Regions from separate parts of the Desulfonauticus autotrophicus genome, predicted to be linked through region 2. Evidence: predicted binding sites of a transcription regulator. Region 2 holds the regulator's gene; the other holds the start of a gene.
The links. The regulator HrcA, encoded in region 2, represses chaperone genes, less so after heat shock. The targets are predictions, from matches to a motif close to TGTTAGCACTCNNNNNNNNNGAGTGCTAACA.

Region 1: groES (co-chaperone GroES) is a predicted target of HrcA. The motif match lies at 1,471-1,501, and genes of this name have one in related genera.

The regions. Positions count from the first base shown of each region.
Region 1 covers NZ_AP042395.1:1,586,518-1,593,140, forward strand. Annotated here, with positions in the region: gene ACZ42F_RS09035 (sensor histidine kinase) at 1-164, shown strand, start outside; gene ACZ42F_RS09040 (protein phosphatase CheZ) at 175-891, shown strand; tRNA gene ACZ42F_RS09045 (tRNA-Glu) at 991-1,066, opposite strand; tRNA gene ACZ42F_RS09050 (tRNA-Lys) at 1,074-1,149, opposite strand; gene groES (co-chaperone GroES) at 1,578-1,865, shown strand; gene groL (chaperonin GroEL) at 1,897-3,528, shown strand; gene ACZ42F_RS09065 (cobyric acid synthase) at 3,645-6,185, shown strand; gene ACZ42F_RS09070 (aspartate ammonia-lyase) at 6,198-6,623, shown strand, end outside.
Region 2 covers NZ_AP042395.1:165,286-171,908, reverse strand. Annotated here, with positions in the region: partial or broken gene rfbB (dTDP-glucose 4,6-dehydratase) at 1-800, shown strand, start outside; gene rfbD (dTDP-4-dehydrorhamnose reductase) at 787-1,656, shown strand; gene hrcA (heat-inducible transcriptional repressor HrcA) at 1,726-2,763, shown strand; partial or broken gene grpE (nucleotide exchange factor GrpE) at 2,875-3,390, shown strand; gene dnaK (molecular chaperone DnaK) at 3,474-5,381, shown strand; gene ACZ42F_RS01010 (outer membrane protein assembly factor BamD) at 5,475-5,810, shown strand; gene ACZ42F_RS01005 (hypothetical protein) at 5,897-6,271, shown strand; gene ACZ42F_RS01000 (penicillin-binding protein activator) at 6,247-6,623, shown strand, end outside.

The DNA.
Region 1 (6,623 bases), 840 kb from region 2:
TAGAGGTAGAAAACGCCTTTGAACCCTTTATAACTTCTAAGAAAAATCATCTGGGCCTGGGTTTAACCCTTGTACAAAAACTGTTGTCTCTATTTCAAGGTAAAGCAGAAATTCTTTCTCAAGAAAATACAACTACTTTGACCCTATTTATACCTCAAGTCTAAGGTGGAAGTCATGGAAGAACTGTATAAAAAAGTTTTAGCGGATTTAAGTAGTAAACTGGAAGGTTCTATTAAAGAAACCATTGCCCAAACTCTGGAAAAGGAAATAAGTCAGGCTTTGACCAAAACCCTTCTGGAAAGTGAATTTTATAAAAATTTAAGTGAAGAACTACGCAGTGGTTTAAAAAATATCTACGAAAATATTGAAGCCACCAAAAAATCTTCCAATGGCCTGTCTCAAAAGGAAGCAGAACACCTTTTTAATGAAACTTCGGACCAACTAGATGCCATTTTGCGCACCACAGAAAAGGCCACCCTGGATATTATGACTGTGGTTGAAAAACATTTAGATCAAATGCCTCAAATTGAAGAAATTTGCAAAAAACTAAAAAAACAAAATTCTCTTACTCCTGAAGAAGGCTTTACCCTTCTGGCCTGGCAAAAAAGCTTAAATCAAGACCTCCTAGCCATCATGACCTCTTTAAGCTTTCAGGATTTAACCGGCCAACGCATCAAAAAAATCGTAGATACTCTAAGAACCATTGAAGAAAAGGTAGTAAATCTCTATCTCAGTTCTGGCTTAAGCATTAAAACCAAAGAAGAACACCCGGAAAAAGACTTTCAGAGCATTAAACAAGAAGCCCAGGTCAAAATGTCTAAACTAAAAGGACCTCAAGAAAAGGTAAAGCAGGAAGATGTGGATGCCTTACTCCAAGAATTGGGGCTCTAATAACATCCAGAGAACTACAAAAGGTCATAAAAAATAATTGGAAAAAACCAAAAAGCCCCTACCAGAAAGTAGGGGCTTATATTTTTATTTCTTAAGGGTTGGCGTCCCCAAGGGGATTTGAACCCCTGTTACCGGCGTGAGAGGCCGGCGTCCTAGGCCACTAGACGATGGGGACAAAAAAATGGTGGGCCGTGCAGGACTCGAACCTGCGACTCTCTGCTTAAAAGGCAGATACTCTACCTACTGAGTTAACGGCCCAACCGAAGAGAAGATACCTCTACTCATTCTCCCATCAACTGTCAACTTTTTTCTAAAAAACTTAACAAAAATAAAAAGAGTTAAGCTTAACAAAGGACTTTTTTTATTGTTTTTACAAATAGTTAAACAAGTTATATTCACATAAATTCCACCAACAAGATTTTAATCTATCCAATTACCTCCTCATTCAACTCCTTTAGATAAAAGGTATTTTAATTATCCTAAAAAAACTCTGGACCTATACTTTTAACTCAATCAACTTTAATTAAAAAATACAAATTAATTCAAGTATTTATTGAAATAAAATTTTTTTTCAAAAAATATTAGCACTCACTCTTGACGAGTGCTAATAGCGTGCTTATATGAGCCACCGTTACAGGTTTTGTCTATAAAAAGCCAATAATAAAAACTCTTAAGGAGGTAGATTCATGAACTTAAAGCCATTGCAAGACAGAGTACTGGTGAAACGTTTGGAAGAAGAAGAGGTTACCAAAGGTGGAATTATCATTCCTGACACTGCCAAAGAAAAGCCCATTAAGGGTGAAGTGGTGGCTGTAGGCCCAGGTAAAACCACTGATGATGGGAAGACCATTCCCATGTCTGTAAAAGTTGGAGACAAAGTGCTTTTCAACAAATACGCCGGCACAGAAGTAAAAATTGAAGGCGTAGAGCACTTGGTAATGAGAGAAGACGACATTTTGGCTATCATTGAGTAATAAAAAAACAAACAATTAAGGAGGAAGCAATATGGGAGCTAAAGTTATAAAATTTGATGTTAATGCTAGAAGCAAGCTAAAAAAAGGTGTGGATATCCTGGCTGAGGCTGTAAAGGTAACCCTTGGACCCAAGGGTAGAAACGTAGTAATTGAAAAGTCTTTTGGTTCTCCAACTATTACCAAAGACGGTGTTACTGTAGCCAAAGAAATTGAATTGGAAGACAAGTTTGAAAACATGGGCGCTCAGATGGTAAAGGAAGTTGCCAGCAAGACTTCTGATATTGCTGGTGATGGTACTACCACTGCTACTGTTTTGGCCCAGGCTATTTTTAATGAAGGTTTAAAATTGGTTGCTGCTGGCCGTAACCCCATGGCCATCAAGCGTGGCATTGACAAGGCAGTAGAAGCCATTGTCAAGGAATTGGAAAAAATTGCCAAACCTACCAGAGACCAAAAGGAAATTGCCCAGGTAGGAACCATTTCTGCTAACAACGATCCTACCATTGGAAACATTATTGCTGAAGCCATGAGCAAGGTAGGTAAGGAAGGCGTTATCACTGTAGAAGAAGCCAAAGGCCTGGAAACTACCCTTGATGTAGTAGAAGGTATGCAGTTCGACCGTGGTTATCTCTCCCCTTACTTTGTAACTGACCCTGAAAAGATGGTTTGCGAATTGGAAGACGCTTATATCCTCATTCACGACAAGAAAATCTCTTCCATGAAAGACCTTTTGCCTGTTTTAGAACAGGTGGCCAAGGTAGGCAGACCTTTACTCATCATTGCTGAGGACATTGAAGGTGAAGCTTTGGCCACTTTGGTAGTGAACAAGTTAAGAGGCACCTTGCAAGTAGCTGCTGTTAAGGCTCCTGGTTTTGGTGAACGCCGTAAAGCCATGCTCCAAGATATTGCCATCTTAACTGGTGGCCAGGTAATTTCTGAGGAACTGGGTGTAAAATTAGAAAATGCTACTCTGGATGACTTGGGTAGAGCTAAGAGAATCATTGTAGATAAGGAAAACACCACTATTGTAGATGGTGCTGGCAAGCCTGAAGATATCAAGGCCAGAATCAAACAAATCAGAGCTGAAATTGAAGAAAGCACCTCTGATTATGATAGAGAAAAATTACAGGAACGTCTGGCTAAAATCGTTGGTGGCGTGGCTGTTATCCATGTAGGTGCTGCCACTGAAACTGAAATGAAAGAAAAGAAAGCCAGAGTAGAAGACGCTCTCAATGCTACTAGGGCTGCTGTAGAAGAAGGCATTGTTCCTGGCGGTGGCGTTGCTCTTATCCGCTGCTTAAAGGCTCTGGACAATGTAAAACCAGCTGATGATGATGAAGCTGCTGGTATTGAAGTAGTACGCAAAGCTGCCCAGGCTCCTTTGTTCCAGATCTGTAAAAACGCTGGTTATGAAGGCGCTGTAGTTATTGAAAAAGTAAAATCCATGAAAGATGGCGAAGGCTTCAATGCTGCTACTGGTGAATACGAAGACCTGTACAAGGCTGGAGTAATTGATCCCAAAAAAGTTACTCGTATTGCCTTACAAAACGCAGCTTCTGTAGCTTCTCTCCTACTTACCACTGAAGCTGCTATTGCTGAAAAACCAGAAGAAAAGAAAGATACTCCTTCAATGCCTGGTGGTGGCATGGGTGGAATGTACTAATCCACTTTTCTTTCCTTCTAAAAAAAGCAAAGGGCCGTCTTTCAGGGCGGCCCTTTTTTATTGCGAAAAAAAGCCAATACCCTTACAAAGAAATCAAAGTTAAGAAGGGAGACTTGATGCAAGATTTAGAACATGGCGGCAATATCTGGGAAGCTGCCCAAAAGCTAAACACTTCTCCAGAAAACATCCTGGACTTCTCAGCCAGTTTAAACCCCTTAGGCCCTCCTCCCTGGTTAAACCAAGTCTTGCTCCAGACCTTGTCTTCCAGTCTGGCCTATCCTGACCCCAACTATACTCTGTTAAGAGAGCAAGCTGCTAAATATTACGGGGTAAAACCAGAAAATATTTTTCCCTTAAATGGCTCTTCTGAACTATTTCCCTTTCTAGGCCCTTTAATTGACCTTAAAGATGCACTTATCCTGCAACCCAGTTATCTGGAATACAAACTCTGGGCAACCAGACATAAGTTAAACCTAAAGGAAATTTTCCTTTCTCCTGCCAATAACTTTACCTACCCCTGGGCAGAAATAGAAAAGGTTTTGGCCCAAAAACCCCACCTGGTCTTCCTGGCTCACCCCAACAATCCCACGGGGAGCTTGCTTTCTCAGGTCAAGCTAAAAGAACTCGTCCACAAGTTTCCCAAAAGTTTTTTTATCGTGGATATGGCCTTTTGGGATTTTCTGGAGTCAAAACATAAATACCTACCCTTTATTGCTCCCAACCTTCTTTTTCTTTATTCCCTGACCAAGATTTTAAGTACCCCAGGGATAAGAATTGGTTTTGCCCTAAGTAGCACTGAATTCATTTCTGCGCTCCAGCAAAATCTTCCCACCTGGTCAGTTAGTACCTTGGCCCAAGAATTAGCCCTAGCCTATTTTAAACATCCACTGTGGATAGAAAAAACCAGAAAAACCCTTGAGGAATTAAAAACTACTTTTTTATCCCAACTCCAGGAGTTTTCCTGGCAAATCCATAGCACTCCTGCCAACTTCCTGCTTCTATCCACTCCCAGGGCCCAGGAATTTAGACAATACCTTTTTCAAAACAGGGTATTGGTAAGAAAAGGAGATAATTTTCCGGGTCTTGGGCCTGACTTTTTAAGAATAGCCATTAGACCTTTAAAGGAACAACAGAGATTTTTAGACCTGGCCAGGCATTTTTTTAAAAAATCCCGGTCTTTTTCTCCAAGCACAAACAAGGCCAGAGCCTTAATGGTCCAGGGCACAGCCTCCAATGCAGGAAAGTCTTTGCTGGTAGCTGCTCTAGGACGCCTTTTGGCCCGCAGAGGCATAAGGGTTGCACCCTTTAAAGCTCAAAACATGGCCTTAAATTCCTTTGTTACCCAGGAGGGTCTGGAAATGGGCAGGGCCCAGGTACTGCAAGCCCAGGCCTGTTTTTTAGAGCCCAAGGCTATAATGAACCCCATCTTATTAAAGCCTTCCTCTGAAACAGGCGCGCAGGTTATTGTGCGTGGAAAGCCCCTGGGCAACTTTTCTGTAGAAGAATACATTGCCTACAAGCCTAAGGCTTTTGAAGTAGTAAAAGAGTGTTTTCAGCAATTGCAAAAAGACTACGACCTTGTTCTCATAGAAGGAGCAGGTAGCCCGGTAGAAATCAATTTAAAAGAACACGACATTGTGAACATGAAAATGGCCCTTTATGCCAGCGCACCTGTACTTTTAGTGGGAGACATAAACTTGGGCGGTATTTTTGCCTCTTTTGTGGGCACCTATAGTTTACTTTCCCCTGAAGAGCAAAAAACCATCTTAGGGTTTGTCATTAATAAGTTTAGAGGAGATAAAAGTTTGCTCCAACCTGGACTGGCCACTCTCCACCAAATCACCCGTAAACCCACTCTGGGCATAATTCCCTACTTTGACTTTAACTTACCAGAAGAGGATTCCGTAAGTTTTAAAGCCCAAAGCAATGCTTCTGGATCCAAAGAACTGCGCATAGGTATCCTGGATTTGCCTCATATTTCCAATTTTACAGATTTTACCCCCTTAAAAGAAGAACCAGATGTCCAACTGCTCATCATTAGAACTCCTGAAGAGATAAAGGAATTAGACGCTCTTATCCTTCCTGGTAGCAAAAATGTCTTTACAGACCTTAACTACTTAAAAACCAAAGGCTTTGCGACCAAAATCCTAGAATTTCAAACACAAATGGAGATAGTTGGTATTTGTGGTGGCTATCAGATGCTGGGCCTGGAAATAGAAGATAGATATTTTTTAGAAGGAAAAGGAAGTATTAAGGGACTGGGCCTTTTGCCTTTAAAAAGTTCTCTGTCTCTTCAAAAGGAACTAACCCAAAGCAAGGCCACCTATTTGCCCCAGCCTTTAACCGTCCAGGGGTATGAAATCCATCATGGTCAGACCACTCCAGTAAAAAAACTCATCCCGCTCTTCCAGGATAGCAAGCAAAAAATACTGGGATATAAACACCTTTCTCTTAACATCTGGGGGACTTATCTCCATGGCCTTTTTGACAATGATGGATTTAGACATTTTTGGTTAAACAGGTTAAGAAAGGCCAAGGGCCTTGGTCCTTTAAACAATAGGCCCTCTTTTGATTTGAACTGGAAGCTGGATAAACTAGCTGATTTAGTAGAAAAAAACATGAACCTGGACTATATCTTAAAACACCTTGGCTACTAAAAGGAGAGTGCCATGAAATTTAGAGAAGAAAAGGATAGCTTGGGTTCAAGGAAAGTACCTGCCAGTGCCTATTATGGAGTACAAACAGTAAGGGCTCTGGAAAATTTTCAGGTCACTGGCATTCCCATAAGCCACTATTATCGCCTCCTAGACGCCTTGGCTTTTATCAAGGAAGCTGCAGCTCTGGTTAACTTTGAACTGGGATTGCTTTCTGAAGAACTCATGCACGCAATTGTTGTTGCCTGCCAGCAAATCAGAACTGGCAAGTTTAATGACCAGTTTCTGGTGGATGTAATTCAGGGTGGAGCTGGCACTTCCATCAATATGAATATGAACGAAGTAATTGCCAATATTGGCCTGGAAATACTTGGGAAAAACAAAGGAGAATACAAGTACTTACATCCCAACAACCATGTAAACCTCTCCCAATCCACCAAT
Region 2 (6,623 bases):
CACAAGTACGACATAGAGTATATAATCAATTTTGCTGCTGAATCGCATGTGGATAGGTCCATTGATAATCCCTACCCTTTTATTACCACCAATGTCCTGGGGACTCAAAATCTTTTGGAGTGTGCCAGAAAAAAGGAATCAAAAAATTCATTCATATTTCTACTGATGAAGTTTATGGCTCTCTGGGCAAAGAAGGCAAGTTTACTGAAAATACCCCTCTAGCTCCCAATAGTCCCTATTCTGCCTCCAAGGCTTCAGCTGACTTGATTTGCCGAAGCTATTACAAAACTTATAACTTTCCAGTGGTTATTACGCGCTGCTCCAACAATTATGGTCCCTATCAATTCCCGGAAAAACTTATTCCCCTTACCTTTTTAAAGGCTTCTAAAAACGAACCCATTCCAGTTTACGGCAAAGGAGAAAACATTCGGGACTGGATTTTTGTGGAAGACCACTGTCGGGGGATAGATCTGGCCTTACGTAAAGGAAAACCTGGAAAAATTTACAACTTTGGCGGTCAGGCAGAAAAAACCAATCTGGAAGTGGTCAAAGCCATCCTTGATTTTTTGGGCAAGCCCCACACTTTAATCAAGTTTGTCCAGGACCGACCAGGGCACGATTTTCGCTATGCCATGGATTTTAGCCTGGCTTCTAAAGAACTTGGCTTTTACCCCAGCTTGACTTTTGAGCAAGGATTGGAGAAGACTCTAACCTGGTACACACAAAACTTGTCCTGGATAGAAAGTATCCTCAGTGGAGAATACTTAGAATTTATGCGGAAATGGTATGCCAAAAGATAAAAGAGCCCTGGTTTTGGGCGGTAAAACAGGCCTTTTAGGACAAAAGTTAAGCCAAGTTCTCCAGGAAAGGGGATGGGAAGTAAAAGCTCCTTTTCGGGGAGAGCTGGATATCTTTTCTGAAGAAGCTGTAAGCTCTTATGTCCAGGAACATTCTATCTCGCACATCTTTAATACTGTTGCCTATACCCAGGTGGACCTGGCAGAAGAAGAGAAAGAACAAGCCAGATTACTAAACCGCAATCTCCCCAAAATCCTCGCTCAAGTGGCCAGTAAAAAAAATCTCTATTTCATTCATTACAGCACAGACTTTGTCTTTAATGGCAAACATACCCTTCCCTATGAGCCAGAAGATAAACCCCATCCCTTAAGTGTCTATGGACAAACCAAACTTGAAGGGGAAAGGGCCATTACTGACATACTTAAGCAAAATTTTCTTATCATTAGAACAGCCTGGCTCTTTGGAGAAGACAAGGAAAATTTTGTGAGTAAAATTTTAAGGCTAGCCAGAGAAAGGGAAAGTTTAAAAGTGGTCCACGACCAGATAGGCTCCCCCACCTATACCAAAGATCTGGCTATCTATACTTTAAACCTGCTGGAAAAACAAGGTACAGGTATTTTCCATCTGGTAAATTCAGGGCAAGCCTCCTGGTGCGAACTGGCTCAAGAAGCCATAAGTTGTGCTGGACTGCCCTGCAAAGTAATTCCCATCACTTCCAAGGAGTATCCCCAAAGGGCTTTGCGCCCTTCCTTTTCAGTCCTAAGCACTCGAAAGTTTACCCAACTAACGGGCATAACTCCCAGACCCTGGATTCAAGCCTTAAGAGAATACCTTTTCTCCTTTCATTTAGAAGGCTAAATCTTTCCAAATCTTGACACTCCAACACTCCATAATTACCACTAAAACACTTAAATCTGTTTTATATCTGTGGTAATCAAAAAAATTATGCTTAACCAACGAGAAATTCAAGTTTTAGCCACTCTGATAGGAATATTCTTACAAACAGGTCAGCCTGTGGGCTCGCGTATTGTCTCCAAAAAATCCCGCCTGGGATTAAGCTCTGCTTCCATCCGCAATATCATGGCTGACCTTACAGAAAAGGGTTATCTTCATCAGCCTCATACTTCAGCTGGAAGAATCCCCACTGCTAAAGGCTTAAAATTTTATCTAAGCAAAGTATATGCACCTGCTCCGCTCACTTCTGAGGAAAAAGACCAAATAATTTTAACCTTACGCCAAAACATGCCAGACCTGGAAAAAACCCTAAGCAGTGCCAGTAAGATACTCTCTTCTGTCTCCAGGCAAGTAAGTCTGGTACTTTCGCCACAAAAAAAACTTTCTCACTGGAAAAGCATAGAATTTATGTACATCAAACCTGGTCTGGTTCTCTCCATTTTAATTCTGGAAGAAAACCTCATTCAAAATAAACTTATCAAAGTAAATAAAGACATCACTAAAGAAGATTTAATCAAGTTTAGCAATTTTTTAAATGAAAAGTTTAAAGGACTTCCTCTATATATAGTTCGGCAAAAAATTATAGAAGAAATGAAAAGCGCTCAGGCAAAATTTGAAAATCTTTACCAACAGGCAATGAAAGTGGCCAAAGAAGCCTTTGAAGATTCTAACCGTCAACTTTATGTAGAAGGCACTACCCATATTTTAAGTAAAGACCAGATGAAAAATATTAATACCATGAAAGAACTTTTCCACTTTTTAGAAGAAAAATCCAGATTACTGGAAATTTTGGATAAAACCATAGAAGAAGGTCTAAATATTTTAATTGGTTCAGAAGATCTAGAAAATTTAGGAGACTATTCAGTCATCTCTTCTCCTTATGCTTTCAAGGAAGGGACTCAGGGAGTAGTTAGCGTCATCGGGCCTATGCATATGGATTATACCTATATAATTCCACGTGTTGACTTAATTTCCAAAGTGCTTACCAAAATATTTCAAGAATTTTACTAACTAGAAGGTGTGGAGGGAAAATGAAGGACGAAAAAGAAAAAAAAGCAAAGTAAAGGAAAAATCTTCTGAACATTCCGCTCAAGCTTCTGAAAAAAAGAAACCAATACCCAAACTTCAAGCGAAGAAAAACTTACTCTCCAAGAATTCAAAGAAAAAATCTGCCCGGAATGTGAACAATTAAAAGAAAAGGAAGAAAAAGTTTTAAGAACTCTGGCAGAAGCTGAAAACTTAAAAAAACGCTTGCAAAGAGAAAAAGAAGAATTTTGCAAATTTGCTACTTCTGCCTTTTTAGAAGAGCTCTTACCGGTTTTAGACAACCTGGAATTAGCTCTTACCCACAGTCAAAACCAAAAAGAATGTGCTGGGCTCCACCAGGGAGTGGAGATGACCCTGAAAATTTTCAGGGATATCCTGAAAAAACACGGCCTGGTACCTGTAGGTGAGGTGGGAGAAAAGTTTGATCCCAGCATTCACGAAGCCATGGCCCAGGAAGAAAGGGAAGACATGGAAGAAGGCTGTGTAGCCCAGATGTATCAAAGAGGTTATAAACTGCACGAACGCTTGCTCAGACCAGCAAAGGTTATTGTTAGCAAAAAGTGTGCACCGAAAGAGGAAAAAACAGAATAACGCTCTTTACAAAAAGGAAAAAAGACTTAGTTTTTGTCTAGTGAAAAAATAATTAGTTTCAAATAAATGAGGAGGCTTTAGAAATGGGAAAAATCATCGGCATAGACTTAGGAACCACTAACAGCTGTGTTTACTACATGGAAGGAAAAGATCCTAAGTGTATCACCAATCCAGAAGGTGGTAGAACCACTCCTTCAGTAGTTGCCTTTACTGATAAGGAAAGACTCATTGGAGAAATTGCCAAGCGTCAGGCCATCACCAACCCTGAAAGGACTATCTATGCAATAAAAAGATTAATGGGACGCAAATATGACGATCCTCTAATCCAAAAGTGGAAAGAACGTTGTCCTTATAAAATAGTTCCTGGCCCCAATGGAGATGCTTACGTCCAGATTGGCGATAAAAAGTACAGTCCTCCTGAAATCTCAGCAATGATTTTGCAAAAATTGAAAAAAGATGCTGAAGAATTCTTAGGAGAAAAGATTACAGAAGCAGTTATTACAGTGCCTGCCTATTTTAATGACAGTCAACGTCAGGCCACCAAAGACGCGGGAAGAATTGCAGGCCTGGAAGTAAAAAGAATCATCAACGAGCCTACGGCTGCTTCTCTGGCCTATGGCATGGATAAAAAGAAAAATGAAAAGATTGCTGTATATGACTTGGGTGGCGGTACCTTTGACATCTCTATCCTGGAAGTAGGCGATGGAGTGGTAGAAGTTAGGTCCACCAATGGAGATACCTTCTTGGGTGGCGAGGACTTTGACCAGAGAATTATCAATTATCTCGTCGATGAGTTTAAAAAAGAAAATGGTATTGACCTCTCCAAGGACACCATGGCCTTACAGCGCTTAAAAGAAGCTGCAGAAAAGGCCAAAAAAGAACTTTCTTCTTCCCTAGAGACTGACATCAACTTGCCCTTTATTACTGCAGACCAAACTGGCCCCAAACACTTAAATATCAAACTCACTCGCGCCAAGCTGGAAAAATTAGTCGAAGACCTGGTAGAAAGAAGCATTGAACCCTGTAAAAAGGCCTTGGCTGATGCAGGACTTAAGGCTTCTGATATTGATGAAGTAATTCTGGTGGGTGGAATGACCCGTATGCCCCTGGTCCAGAAGAAAGTTGCTGAATTCTTTGGCAAAGAACCACACAAGGGAGTAAACCCAGACGAAGTGGTAGCCATGGGTGCAGCCATTCAGGGCGGTATCTTGGCTGGGGATGTAAAAGACGTCTTACTCCTGGATGTAACACCTCTTTCTTTGGGCATTGAAACCTTAGGTGGCGTGTTTACCAAGCTCATAGAAAGGAACACCACCATTCCCACCAAAAAGAGTCAGGTCTTTACCACAGCTGCAGACAACCAGACTTCTGTAACCATTCATGTCCTGCAGGGTGAAAGGCCCATGGCTGCAGACAATATGTCCCTGGGTCGTTTTGAACTTACCGGTATTCCCCCTGCACCTAGAGGAGTACCTCAAATCGAAGTAACCTTTGATATTGATGCCAATGGTATTGTAAACGTTTCCGCCAAGGACTTAGGTACTGGAAAGGAACAATCCATTAGAATCACTCCTTCCAGTGGACTTTCTGAAGATGAGATACAAAAACTCATCAAAGAAGCAGAAGCTCATGCAGAAGAAGATAAGAAAAAACAAGCTCTTATTGAAGCTAGAAACCAGGCTGACACCCTTATTTACACTACGGAAAAATCCCTCCGTGATTTAGGAGATAAGGTAGAGCCTGAATTAAAAAGCGAGATTGAAAATAAGATTGAAGAATTAAAGAAAGTAATGAACCAAGATGATGCTGAGGCTATCAAGAAAGCTTCTGAAGAATTAGCGCAAGCTTCTCACAAACTGGCTGAAAAGCTCTATGCCCAGAAGACAGCTGGAGCCAATCCTGGAGCTGACGCTTCTGCTGGAGCAGATGCCAGCAATAAACCCAAAGACGATGATGACGTAGTAGATGCAGATTATACAGAAGTAAAATAACCTTTACTTGACAGTACTCCCTCCCCCTCCCTATAACCAGGGTCTGGAATTAATTTCCAGGCCCTTTTAATTTTCTATCAAGAAGGTAAAACAATGTTAAAAAAAATACCTTATCTTGTTTTCTTGCTAATCTTACTTAGCAGTTGTACTAAAAATATTTACCTTACTACACCTAAAAACTCAGTAAAAGAAGCTGACCAGGCTTACAAAGAGGAAAAATGGCTTAAGAGCAAAGTCCTCTATCAAAAACTTCTCGCTACTCCCAACCTGGACTTACAAAGCAAAACTCTATTTTTAAAAAGATTGGCTAAAAGTAGTCTGGAAGTAAAAGATTTTCAGTTAGCTCAAGATAGCCTGCTTCAATTATTTACTCTCAATCCAGAAGAAAAAAAGACTGGGAAAATCAAAAAATTCTGTCCCTCAGTCTAAAAGAGACTCAGGGAATAGATGAGTTTAAAGAATATTTATTAAGGCTGGGTCTGGATTCAGACCTTCCGTTTTCTTTAAAAAGAGAAATGGGCTTTTTTCTTCTCCAAGAACTACCAGAAAAAGACCTGGCAGATGCCTATAGCATTCTGGAAGAAGTATATAATTCTTTAACTATTGAAGAGAAAAAAACTTTGGAAGAAGATTTCTATTACTACCTAGCCAATAAGGATGGGAAAAGCCTGGAAAGCCTAAAAGCAAAAATCTGGAATGAAGAAAAATTCCCCCAAAACATTATTACCTTTGTCTATTTTTTTAACCTTGCCCAAAGCGAAAGCACAGACTGGAGCTTTTACTGGAGTAAGCTAAAGGTTCTCCTGAAAAAAGCCAATTTTAGCTCTCCCCTTTTCAAAATCTCTTTGCTGAAAAAGAAAATTCCCTGGGTATTCCAGAACAAAAAATAGCCCTGATTTTACCCCTGGAAGGTCCCTATGCCAGCTTTGGCTGGAAAATCTTAAAAGGAGCCAGTTTAGCTCAATGGAAACTGTTAGGAGAAGGGCAAAAAGTAGATTTAATTATCTTTAATTCCCTGGATTCCAGCTGGCCTGAACAAGTTCTACAAACCTCGGCTAAAGTCATAGGCGGCCCCCTTATTCCTGATAATATAGCCAGGGTATTGCAAAATAAACTCTATGAAAAAAAACTCTTTTTTACCTTTTCTCCCAGTGCTGAAAAAGAAGGAGAGGAAATCTGGCGATTTTTCCCCAGTGCAGAAGACCAGGTACGCATTTTAATTAAACAGACCCATGAACAATT